Regions from separate parts of the Streptomyces sp. CRN 30 genome, predicted to be linked through region 2. Evidence: riboswitches for the same ligand, from Rfam matches in the RefSeq annotation. Region 2 holds a riboswitch; the other holds the start of a gene.
What was found. Region 2 has a riboswitch for cobalamin ahead of UW392_RS16550 (energy-coupling factor ABC transporter permease). Riboswitches for the same ligand answer to the same signal wherever they lie in the genome.

Region 1 (5,594 bases), on a different contig from region 2:
GGCACCGGCGGAGGCCACCAGCACGGCCGTCAGCAGAGCCGTCACGCACAGCAGGACCAGCCGGGTGCGGGCGACGGACACGCCCAGCGCGGCGGCCGCCTCCTGCCCGAAGGCGAAGGCGTCGAGCGTACGGGCGTGACCGAGGCAGACCACCAGCGCGACCGCGAGCACGGCCAGGCAGATCCACACGTCCGTCCAGCCCGCCCCGCCGAGCGAGCCGAGCAGCCAGAACAGCACCCCGCGCGTGGTCTCGGCGTCGCCCGAGGTCATGACGACGAAGGAGGTCAGCGCGGAGAACAGCTGCATCGCGGCCACACCCGACAGCACCACGCGGTCGGTGCTGCCGCCGAGGGTGTGGCTGAGCAGCAGGACGAGCGAGAACGACAGCAGCGCGCCGAGGAAGGCGCCCGCCGACAGCGAGAGGGCCCCGCCGCCGATGCCCAGCACGACCACGACGACGGCGCCCGTGGACGCGCCGGAGGAGACGCCCAGCACGAACGGGTCGGCGAGCGGATTGCGCAGCAGCGACTGCATCACCGCCCCGCAGACGGTGAGCCCGGCCCCGCAGACGGCGGCCAGCAGGGTGCGCGGCAACCGCAGCTCCCACACGATGCCGTTGCGGATGGGACTCACGTCCGCGGTGCCCCATCCGAGACGGTCCGCGACGACGGACCACACGTCACCCACGCGGATGTCGGCCGGCCCGATGGTGATCGCGACGGCCACCGAACCGCACAGCAGGGCGACGCCGGCCAGCACGAGCAGGACACGGCGCAGGGCGCGGGCGCCGCGCGCCGGAGGAGCCTCGGTCACCTCCGGCGGGGCGGGCGCATCGGACGGGCCGCACCGGCTGGACGGGCCGGACGCGCTGCCGACGGTGGTGGGCACGGTCACCCGGCCAGCCCGTACCCGCGCAGCGCGGTGGCGATCCGCTCCACGCCCTCGACGGTACGGATGGTCGGGTTCAGGGCCTGCCCGCTGAGCAGCACGTACCGCTTCTTCTTCACAGCCGTCATGTTCTTCGTGACCGCGTTGGACTCAAGGAACTCGATCTTCTTCTCGGCGGTCTCGGCGGTCTGCGACTTCCGGGTGAGGTCGCCGATGACGAGCACGTCGGGGTCGCGGTCGGCGACGGTCTCCCAGTTGATCTGGGGCCATTCCTCGTGGGTGTCGTCGAAGAGGTTCTCGGCGCCGAGGGCGCGGGTCATGATGCCGGGCGCACCGCAGCAGCCCGCCATGTAGGGCGACTCGGAGTTCGCGAACCAGTACATGAGGGTGACGTCGGAGGCGTCGACCCCCTGCGTGGCCCGCTCCATGCGCTCCTCGAGGGAGGCGACGAGCTCCTCGCCACGCTGCTCCTCCCCGAACACCTTCGCGAGGTCGCGCACCTCGCCGTACACGGCGTCCATGCTGAGCGCCGCCTCCCGCTCGCCGTCGCCGTTCCCGTGGTTCTCCTTGCCGGAGCAGTCGGACGGGGCGACGTAGGTGGGCACTCCGAGCTTCTCGAACTGCTCGCGGGTGGCCACCCCGCCCTTGCCGAGCGTGGAGACGAAGGAGGCGGCGACGAAGTCGGGGTCCTCGTCGAGGACGCGTTCGAACGAGGGGGAGTTGTCGGCGAGCCGCGCCACCTTCGCGTTCTCGGCCTCCAGCCCCTCCAGCACCGGGTCGGTCCAGGTCGCCGTGCCCACCATGCGGTCGGCGAGCCCGAGGGAGAGCATGATCTCAGTGGTGCCCTGGTTGAGGGAGACGGCCCGCTCGGGGGTCGCGTCGACGCGGACGGTGTGCCCGCAGTTGGTGAGGGAGACCGCGGCGGCGGTGCCGGCCCGGTCGGCGGCCCCTCCCGACCCGCAGGCGCTCAGGACGAGCGCCCCGAGGGCGAGCAGGACGGCGGAACGTACAGGGCGTAGCGGGCGTACAGGACGTACTGGGCGTACGGGACGTGCGAACGGCACGGGAGCAGATCCTTGATCGTCGAGGGCTCGAACGCGGAGCCCGGTCGTACGGTGCTCCCCCGCCGTCGTACGACCGCGGAGGCCGCCAGCAGGTCTTCGGACTCGGGATCGTCCGGACGCGGCGCCTTCCCGGACCCGGTTCGGGTCCAGTGGCCGATGCCCCGCCCGTCCCCCTCACCGCTGCGCGTCAGTTCCGGATTCGCACCGGATTCCCTGACCCACGCACGTGGGTTCGACTGGCTCGGGAAAGCTATCACGGTGGGTCACGACGGCCGCCGGGTGCCCCGATTACCGCCCCGCGGCCGCTTCCGGCCGCCATAGGTCGCCCGCCACCGCGCACGATGCGCGCGGTCCCCCTGCCCCGCCCCGTTGACCTCGCCGAACGACAGGAGCGAGGCACCGTTGTGCCACAGTCCGAGGAAGTCGCGGTGGATCGCTACGACGCCGTTTCGCACCGCGGTCCGCTCGGCGGGCCCGGTGAAGTACGCGGTCGTGACGAAGACCGCGACATCGGCTCCGAAGTGGACCCGGGCCCCGATGAGGTCGCGGACCTCACGGCTCGGGATCGCGTTCCCCGGTGCGTGGCGCTTGCACTGGACCACCATGCTCCGGCCGTCCGGCAGCCGCCCCCGCACATCCGCCCCGTCGTCGTGCGAGCCGCCCACCCGCCGCACCTCGGTGCACCCGTCCCGCCGGCACAGGCCCGCGACGAAGTCCTCGAACTCCCCGCCCGACATCCTGTCCACCTCGGCGAGGGTCCGGCGGCCGGCCCGGACGGCGTCCTCCTCGCGCCACCGCCGGTCACGCCCCCTGACCAGCCGGTCCGTACGCCACAGCCACCACCCGCCGAGGGCGGCTCCCCCGAGGACCAGCCCGCCGACGAGGTACGGCCAGACCGTCTGCCAGGACACGGCCGTCAGGACGACGCCACCGGTCGCGGCGCCCGCGGCCGTCGTGAGCCGGCGCCGCCGGGCGCGGCGCCCGCGCGCAGCGGACGGACGTCGTCTTCGCGCCACCGCTCCTGCCCTCCCCCGCGTACCAGGGGAGCAGTCTCGCCCGTGCCGACGCCCACCGGTAGGGCCACGAACCGGCCAGTGCCCGATGGGCGGCCGAAACGGCCCCCGCCGGCGGGAATCGCCCGCGCCGGCCGCGCGTTCTGACGGACCAAGTGGCCGATCGACGGCCGGACCCGACGGAGGCGCAGCATGTACGGCGACGCAGAGACCGTCCGCAAGATCCTCACCGAGAGCGGTGACACCTGGGCCGTCGTCGGCCTCTCCGCCAACCGGCAGCGCGCCGCGTACGGGGTCGCGGCCGTCCTGCAGCGCTACGGCAAGCGCGTCGTCCCCGTGCACCCCAAGGCCGAGACGGTCCACGGGGAACAGGGGTACCCGTCCCTCGAGGCCATCCCCTTCGACGTCGACGTCGTGGACGTCTTCGTCAACAGCGACCTGGCCGGCCCGGTCGCCGACGAGGCCGTGGCCAAGGGCGCGAAGGCGGTGTGGTTCCAGCTCGGTGTCGTCGACGAGCAGGCGTACGACCGCACGCGCGCGGCCGGCCTGGAGATGGTGATGGACCGCTGCCCGGCGATCGAGATCCCTCGGCTGGGCTGAGGGTGCCCCGGCCGGTCATGGGTCCGGCGTCGGCGCGTCTCATCAGGAGGTGATGCGGGGTGGCCGGGGGGTCAGACGACCGTCGTCGAGGACCCACACCGTGACCGCGGTGCCTGTGGGGCAACATGTGGCGTCCCGGGGCCGGTACCACCGTTCCTCGACTTCTATCCGGCCGCGTTCCATCCGCAGCTCGGCGAGGAGTGTCGGGGGCTGCCCGGGCGGTTGCTGTTGCGGCGTGATCGATCGCAGGACTGTGAGCCTGCCCTTGTCACTGGCGTAGATCACCGAGCCGAACGCCAGTTGCCCCGCGGCGGTACCTCCGCCGTTGTTGCACTCCACGCCGAGGGCGGCCTCGGGACGGCGGTCCCCGCCGATGTCCCCGTAGGTCGGTTCCGGTTCGCGGGAGAGGTCGACCCGGCCCCAGGTGCGGGAGGTCGCCGTCGCCCGGCCGTCGTGGAAAGTGATCAGGCCGGGAATGTCACAGAAGGTGCCGGGGACCCGGACGTCCCGCCAGTTCACCTCGCGCAGATCCTCGGGGGCCGGTCCCAGGTCGACGGCACCGGGCGTGGCGGAGGTGGGGCCGGTCGCGGTCGGCGGACCGCCGGTGCCGGGGGCGGAGGTCGGCGTACGCGTGATCCGGGGGCCCACATCGGGCGTACCGCAGGCCGACAGGAGGAGGGTCAGCCCCAGCAAGGCAGCACCGCACCCGCTCGACGTCCTTCGCGCGTCCATCGTCCCTCCCTTGCTCACCCGGTTCAGGCGCACGGGGGCTCGTAGGGTTCCCCCGGCAGGTACTCCCGCCACTGAGCCGGTGTCACCGCGGGTGATTCGGCACACAGCCGCTGCAGGATGTCCATGATTCCGACGTCCCACAGCTGGACCTCCTGTGCCGTCGCAGCCGCCAGGGTGTGTCCGTCCGGGCTGAACGCCAGTCCGGCGACGTCGTACTCCCCACCCGCGTCGAGAGAAGCCAGTTCGTAGGGGTGCGCGGGATCCGCCAGGGACCAGACGCGTACGCGGCCGTCGGTACCGGCGCTCGCCGCCACGCCGCCGTCCGGCACGGCTGCCAGCCCGTCGACACGGCCCGTGTGCCGTCCGGCCGAGGCGAGCCGTTCGGGGCGTGTCACGTTCCGCACGTCCCAGGTGATCACCGCGCCGGCGGAGTCGCCCGTGATCAGTGTTCGGCCGTCCGAGCTGAATGCCAGGGCCGCGACGTGCCCTCGCGCGGGCTCGGCCGTTCCCGCAGCTTCACGCCTCCCCTTCGGACCGATGCTCCAGAGCTGCGCGGCACCGGTTTCGTTCACCGTGGCCAGCACCCTCCCGTCGCTCCGGAAGGCGACCCCCTGGGACAGCGACACCGTCCTGTCCAGCGTCGCGGCCCTGACCGGATGTGTCCGGCGACCGACGTCCCAGAGTTCGAGCGCGCCCTGCCGGCCGCCCACGGCAAGGAGGGAGTCGGTGGGCGCGTACGTCATGGTGTCGGTGCCGTACCTCAGACCCACCTGTGGTGTCAGATAGCGCGGGCGCGTCCGATCGGTCACGTCCCAAGTGGCCACGGGGCTCCCGGCGGCCAGGGTACGGCCGTCCGGGCTGAAGGACGCGGCCGAGCCGCCCTGGTTGAAGGTCGCGAGTGTGCTGACGGCCCGCGGCCGTGTCCGGTGGCTGATGTCCCAGAGCCTCACCGGGTATCCCGCGGCCATGGTGCGGCCGTCGGGACTGAAGGACGGGACGGCCGAGTGCGTCACCGGAAGACCCGTGCGGGCCGTGGAGCGTACGGCTCCGTCGACGTTCCACAGACGCACGCTGCCGTTCCGCACGTCGGAATCGTCGACGGTGCGCGACGCACCGTCCGTGCTCAGCGAGGCCAGCGTACGGTCGTCACGGCTGAAGGCGACCTCGTCCACCGACGCCGAATGCCCGGTCATCCGGGTGCCCTGCACGGCGTAGAACGGGTCGTCCAGGTCCCACAGCCGAAGGGCGCCGTCACTCCCTCCCGCGGCCAGGGTCACCCCGTCGTGGGAGAACGCCA
Region 2 (5,594 bases):
GACGTCACCGCGTGCTGCACCTGCGCCCCCGCGCGCCCGACGCCGCACACCTCGGCGACCCGCGCCCACAGCCGCCGCGCCGCGCGCAGTTTGGCGATGGTCAGGAACTGGTCGGCGGTGGCCGCGTACCGGAACTCGATCTGGCCCGCGGCCTGTTCGACGCTCAGTCCGGCGTCGGTCAGCCCGCGCAGGTACGCCACCCCGGTCGCCAGCGAGCAGCCCAGCTCCTGCGCCGCCGAGCCCCCGGCCTCGTGGTACGGCAGCGCGTCCACGGTCATGGCGCGCAGCCCCGGGTGGTGGTCGGCGCAGCGGCGGGCCTCCGCGGCGATGCCGGCGATGTCGTAGCCCCGGCCGGTGCGCGCCTCGTGGCCGAGCGGGTCGGCGCCCAGGCTGCCGCGGACCGCGTCGGCGGCGACGCCCCGCTCCTCGTACAGCGCGAACAGCCGCCGCGCGGCCGGGCCGGTGTCGGCACCGGCGTCCAGCACGACGGGGGCGAGATCCAGGAACACGCCGTCCAGGGCGGTGTCGAGGGCCGTGACCGGGGCGCCCGCGTGCTCCCCGGCGAGCAGCCACAGGGAGGTGACGCCGTGCTCCAGATCGGCCAGGACCGCGGCGGAGTCCGCGGGGTCACCGGTGGCCGTGTGGCGCTGGCGTACGTCCCAGCCGCCGCCCGTGCTCCCCTCGGCGCGCGCGCCGCGCGTGAACGGCGCGAATCCCGGCAGCCCGGGGTCGGGCGCGGCGTCCCGCGCCGTGTACAGGGGCCGTACGCGCAACCCGTCTTCCAGTGCGGTGGACAGCGTCTGCTCCGCCTCGGCGTCCGAGATCTCCTTGCCGGACTTGCGCAGGACACCCGCCACGAGGTGCTGCCACTGCTCATGTGTCGCGTCAGGGAACTCGGCCGCCAGCGGGAGCCCGTCGTCAGGCAGGACCGTCATGGTCGGATGCTAGGCCAGGACGGCGGGCGGGCAGCAGAGGCCGCACTTGTGACCTTGTTCTCTCCGACGATGTGACGTGCGACGCTCACCCGTCCGGCGGTGCTCGGGCTCTTCGGCCGTCAGGGGTGATGCCTCAGGTGGCGGGGCGGGTGCACGGCCGTTGGGGCTGGTCGCGCAGTTCCCCGCGCCCCTGAGGGGGCGCGTTGTCATGCGTGGCCAAGGCGGCCAGTTCCTCCGCCGTCCGGGGGCCCGGTGCCTGCTCCGGCAGGAGACCCTGGGTGTGGAGCAGCCGGGTCGCCGCGATGCCCCAGGGGAGGCGCAGGCCCGCACGGGTCAGGAGGTCCGTGCGGGACAGGGCGCGGGGGGCCGGGCCGGTGTGGACGCCCTCGGGGGTGAGCAGTGCCGCGTCGTCGGCCCAGCGCAGGGCGAGGTCGACGTCGTGGGTCGCCATGACGACCGTCGTCCCGGCCGCGCGGAGCCCGTCGAGGGTGGCCAGCAGCCGTTCCTGGCCGTCCGGGTCGAGCCCCGCGGTCGGCTCGTCCAGGATCAGCACCCGGGGCCGCATCGCGACCGCGCCCGCGATCGCCGTCCGCTTGCGCTGCCCGTAGGAGAGCAGGTGGGTGGGGCGGTCGGCCAGTGCCGCGATGTCCAGCGCGGTCAGCGCCTCCTCGACGCGGGCGCGGACCTCCGCGTCGGGCAGACCGAGGTTGAGCGGCCCGAACGACACGTCCTGGCCGACGGAGGCCGCGAAGAGCTGGTCGTCGGGGTCCTGCACCACCAGTTGCACGGTGGTCCGCAGCCGGGTCAGCCCCGCACGGCCGTACGTCACCGGCTCACCCCCGAGCGTCAACCGGCCGGCACGCGGCCGCAGTCCGCCGCTGAGCAGCCGCATCAGGGTGGTCTTGCCGCTGCCGTTGCGGCCGAGCAGCGCCAGCGCCCGGCCCTCGCGGACCTCGAAGTCCAGGCCGTCCAGGACGACGGGCCCCTCCTCGTAGGCGAAGGACACGCCCCGCAGGGCGACCAGTGGCGGGGCGTCTCCGCTCATGTCAGCGGCCCTTCCCGTACGAATCCAGTACGAAGGTGAGGGCGGCCACCGCGCCGAGCAGCGTCAGGCTCGCCGCCGTGAACCGGCCCGAGACGCGGGCCTCGGGGACCAGGACGCGCAGGGAGCCGTCGTAGCCGCGCCCGGCGAGTCCGCTCTGGAGCCGGGCCGCCCGGCCGAAGGCCCGCGTGAACGCCGTCGCGCCGAGCCCGCCGAGGGAGCGCCAGGCGGCGGCCCGCGTGGTGTGCCCGAGCCGCGCGGCCTGCGCGTCCCTGATCCGCCGTACGGAGTCCAGGAGCAGGAAGCTCATGCGGTACGTCACCAGGGCGACGTCCACGACGGGGGCCGGCACCCCGGCCCGCACCAGACGCGGCAGCAGATCGGACATCGGGGTGGTGAACGCGAACAGCAGCACGCCGAGCGACGCCGCCGACGTACGCAGCAGCAGTCCGGCGGCGTGCGCCGGGCCGCCGGGGGCGGCCGAGACGAAACCGTCCGGGCCCCCGACCCGCACCAGCAGCGGCAGCGCACCCGTCACGCAGAAGCCGAGCGGCACCCGCCAGGCCCGCCACAGCCGCCGCGCGGGCACCCCCGCCGGGCCGAGCAGCACGGTCACGGCGGTGACCAGCACCAGGGCCGCTCCCGGCCAGGCGGGCAGCGAGATCGCGAGCACGGTCAGGCCGAGTCCGAGCACGGCCTTGTCCACGGGGTGGCGGCGGCGCCAGCGACTGCTGTGCGCCGCCGCGTCGATCGGCAGCACTCAGTCGCCCACGTCGCCCACGTTGCCCCCGTTGCCCACGGAGGCGTCCCGCCGGTCGGCCAGGGCCTGTTCCGCGCCCTGCCGCCGGCCTCTGCGGAGCCCGAAGTAGTAGGCGAGGACGCCCGCGCCGAGCGCGGCCTGCGCCGCGAACAGCGCCGACTCGATCTCCCCGGAGGGCGGTTCGTACAGCGGCGAGAACCAGGGCTCGTACTCCGGTTCCAGTTCCGTGATCGCTGTCTCCGCCTCCGCGTCGGCCCCGGTGAACGGCTCCTCCTTGTGGTCGCCGAGACCGAACACCAGCGGGATCACCGCCAGCACGGCCACCGCGAGCAGCAGCAGGAGATTGATCCTCGTGTTCCGCTTCACTTGGCCACCGCCTCCCGCGTCGCGCTCTCCCCGGTCCCCGGCTTCGCCGGAAGCACGCCCAGCCGGGTCAGCTCGCCCTTGCTCGACTGCACCAGCAGCCGCATCACCACCACCGTGAGCAGGCCCTCGCTCACCGCGAGCGGGATCTGCGTGACCGCGAAGATCGAGCCGAACTTGCCGAGCGCGCCCCAGAACCCGCTGCCCGGGTCGGGGAAAGCCAGCGCGAGCTGCACGCTGGTGACGCAGTACGTGGACAGGTCGGCGGCGAACGCGCCGCAGAAGACGGTGACCATCAGCGGCACGTCGTAGCGCCGGAGCAGCCTGTAGACGGCGTACCCGGCCCACGGGCCGACGATCGCCATGGAGAAGACGTTGGCGCCGAGCGTGGTCAGGCCGCCGTGGGCCAGCAGCAGCGCCTGGAACAGCAGCGTGATCGTGCCGAGCACCGCCATGACCGGCGGCCGGAACAGGATCGCGCCCAGCCCGGTACCGGTGGGATGGGAGCAACTGCCGGTGACGGAGGGGAGTTTCAGGGCGGACAGGACGAACGTGAAGGCCCCGGCGGCACCGAGGAGCAGGGTGCTCTCCGGGTGCTCGCGGACCTCACGGGTGAGGGAACGTACTCCGTGGACGACGAACGGCGCCGACGCGACACCCCAGGCGATCGCGTGCGCCGGAGGCAGGAAACCCTCGGCTATGTGCATGACTCAGCAGACCCTCTCCAGCACCTCGTGGATGGACGACGCGCCTTGGCCGGTCTCCTGGCTGACGGGTACCACCGCCCGTGCTCCGCCTTCCCGGGCCGCGAGGACCCAGTGGCTGCCCCCTCGTAGGGGGCCGGAGCCGGACTTCCCGATTCACAGTGGCGAGGGCCGCACCGGCATCACACCGGTTTCCCGTTCACCAAGGCGTGGCGACAGTAGTGCGCGGCCGGGGGTGGTGACAAGCGTGCCCGGGGCGCCGGCGCCGCGGTGGCGGGCCGTCACGGGGCCGGGTCGTCCGGGCGCCTCAGCACGAGGTCGCGGGCCCGCTGGGCCAGAGCCGTGGCGGCGGCCGTCAGGAAGACGAACGTGTACAGGATCTGCACCACGGTCACCACCCGGGACGCCTGCCCCCGGGGCGTGACGTCGCCGTACCCGACGGTGGCGAACGTGACCACGGTGAAGTACAGGGCGTCCACGCGGGTGCGCAGTCCGGAGAACTCGCCCGGCTGCCGGGACAGGATGTAGTAGCAGGCGGCGAAGGTGTGCGCGGTCAGGATGATGAGGAGGGTGATGGCGAGCCCCGGCCGGGTGCCGGGGCGCCCGGTGAGGACGTGCCGCACCTGACGCAGCAGCAGCACGGCGACACCGGCGAGGACGAGGGCGAACAGCAGCCAGGCCAGGCCCGGGTGGCGGGTGCCGAGGCGGTCGAAGGGGAGCCGGAAGTAGGCGGTCACCACCACGGCCGCCGTGGCGGCGGTGCGCCAGAGCCAGGTGCGTGCCGCGGGCCACGGCGCGTGCCGCTTCGGGGCTCCGCTCTTCGGTCCGTCCGCCATGGTTCCCCCTCCGCGGTGGGTCCCGTCCAGTCAACGCCGGACCGGCGCGGGACGCACCCGTTGTGCCTCCTGCCGGACGCCGCCGCTGTCGCGGATCGTGTCGCTGTTGGGCCGAACGGGTGACTTGGCGTAAGAATTGGCTGGTGCAGGCATTGAAGGCGAGTCGGAGCGGGGGGAGCCGGTGAACAGCCACGACGTCACCGATGAACAGTGGGAGGGGCTCGCCCAGGTCGTTCCGTTGCGTGGACGCGACGCCTGGCCGTCCTCGGTGGGACACCGGGCGCTGCCGGAGGCGGAGACCGAGGCCAGGCGTCGGTTCGTGGTGATGCGGGTCAATGTGTTCGCGGACGCCCGCGAGGTCGCCGAGACCCTGATGGCGGGCATCCCCGTGCTGCTCGACCTGACGGGCGCGGACACGGTGGTCGCGAAGCGCGTCCTGGACTTCAGTACGGGCGTCGTCTTCGGGCTGGCGAGCGGGATGCACCGGGTGGACCGGAATGTGTTCCTGCTCACACCGGCCGGGACCGAGGTGACCGGACTGATGGAGGGGGCGAGCGTCCCCGGGATGTGAGAGGCGGGCGGGGCCGGTCGGCTCCGGAGCGTGCGGGCGGCCGGGGGCGGTCGCGGCGGCGGTGGTATTCCTGGAACCGTGACCGATGATCCCCTGGACGTGCGGACGCTCCAGCGCAGACTGGCCGAGTTCGCCGCGGCGCGCGACTGGCAGCCGTACCACACGCCGAAGAACCTCGTCGCCGCGCTCAGCGTCGAGGCGTCCGAACTGGTGGAGATCTTCCAGTGGCTGACGCCCGAGCAGTCGGCCCGCGTGATGGACGACCCCGGCTCGGCGCACCGCGTCCGCGACGAGGTCGCCGATGTACTGGCGTACCTCCTGCAGTTCTGCGAGGTGCTGGGCGTCGACCCGCTGGCCGCGCTCGCCGCGAAGATCGACCGCAA

Region 1: another riboswitch for cobalamin. It lies ahead of UW392_RS25430 (ABC transporter substrate-binding protein); the one in region 2 lies ahead of UW392_RS16550 (energy-coupling factor ABC transporter permease).

The regions. Positions count from the first base shown of each region.
Region 1 is NZ_JAVRHI010000238.1:1,417-7,010, forward strand. It holds gene UW392_RS25425 (FecCD family ABC transporter permease) at 1-813, opposite strand, end outside; gene UW392_RS25430 (ABC transporter substrate-binding protein) at 891-1,952, opposite strand; cobalamin riboswitch at 2,022-2,208, opposite strand; gene UW392_RS25435 (restriction endonuclease) at 2,216-2,863, opposite strand; gene UW392_RS25440 (CoA-binding protein) at 3,158-3,565, shown strand; gene UW392_RS25445 (hypothetical protein) at 3,608-4,258, opposite strand; gene UW392_RS25450 (TIR domain-containing protein) at 4,321-5,594, opposite strand, start outside.
Region 2 is NZ_JAVRHI010000169.1:16,162-21,755, reverse strand. It holds gene UW392_RS16570 (methylmalonyl-CoA mutase family protein) at 1-935, opposite strand, end outside; gene UW392_RS16565 (energy-coupling factor ABC transporter ATP-binding protein) at 1,069-1,980, opposite strand; gene cbiQ (cobalt ECF transporter T component CbiQ) at 1,982-2,737, opposite strand; gene UW392_RS16555 (energy-coupling factor ABC transporter substrate-binding protein) at 2,738-3,103, opposite strand; gene UW392_RS16550 (energy-coupling factor ABC transporter permease) at 3,100-3,807, opposite strand; cobalamin riboswitch at 3,837-4,026, opposite strand; gene UW392_RS16545 (potassium channel family protein) at 4,086-4,640, opposite strand; gene UW392_RS16540 (cell division protein SepF) at 4,822-5,211, shown strand; gene UW392_RS16535 (nucleotide pyrophosphohydrolase) at 5,290-5,594, shown strand, end outside.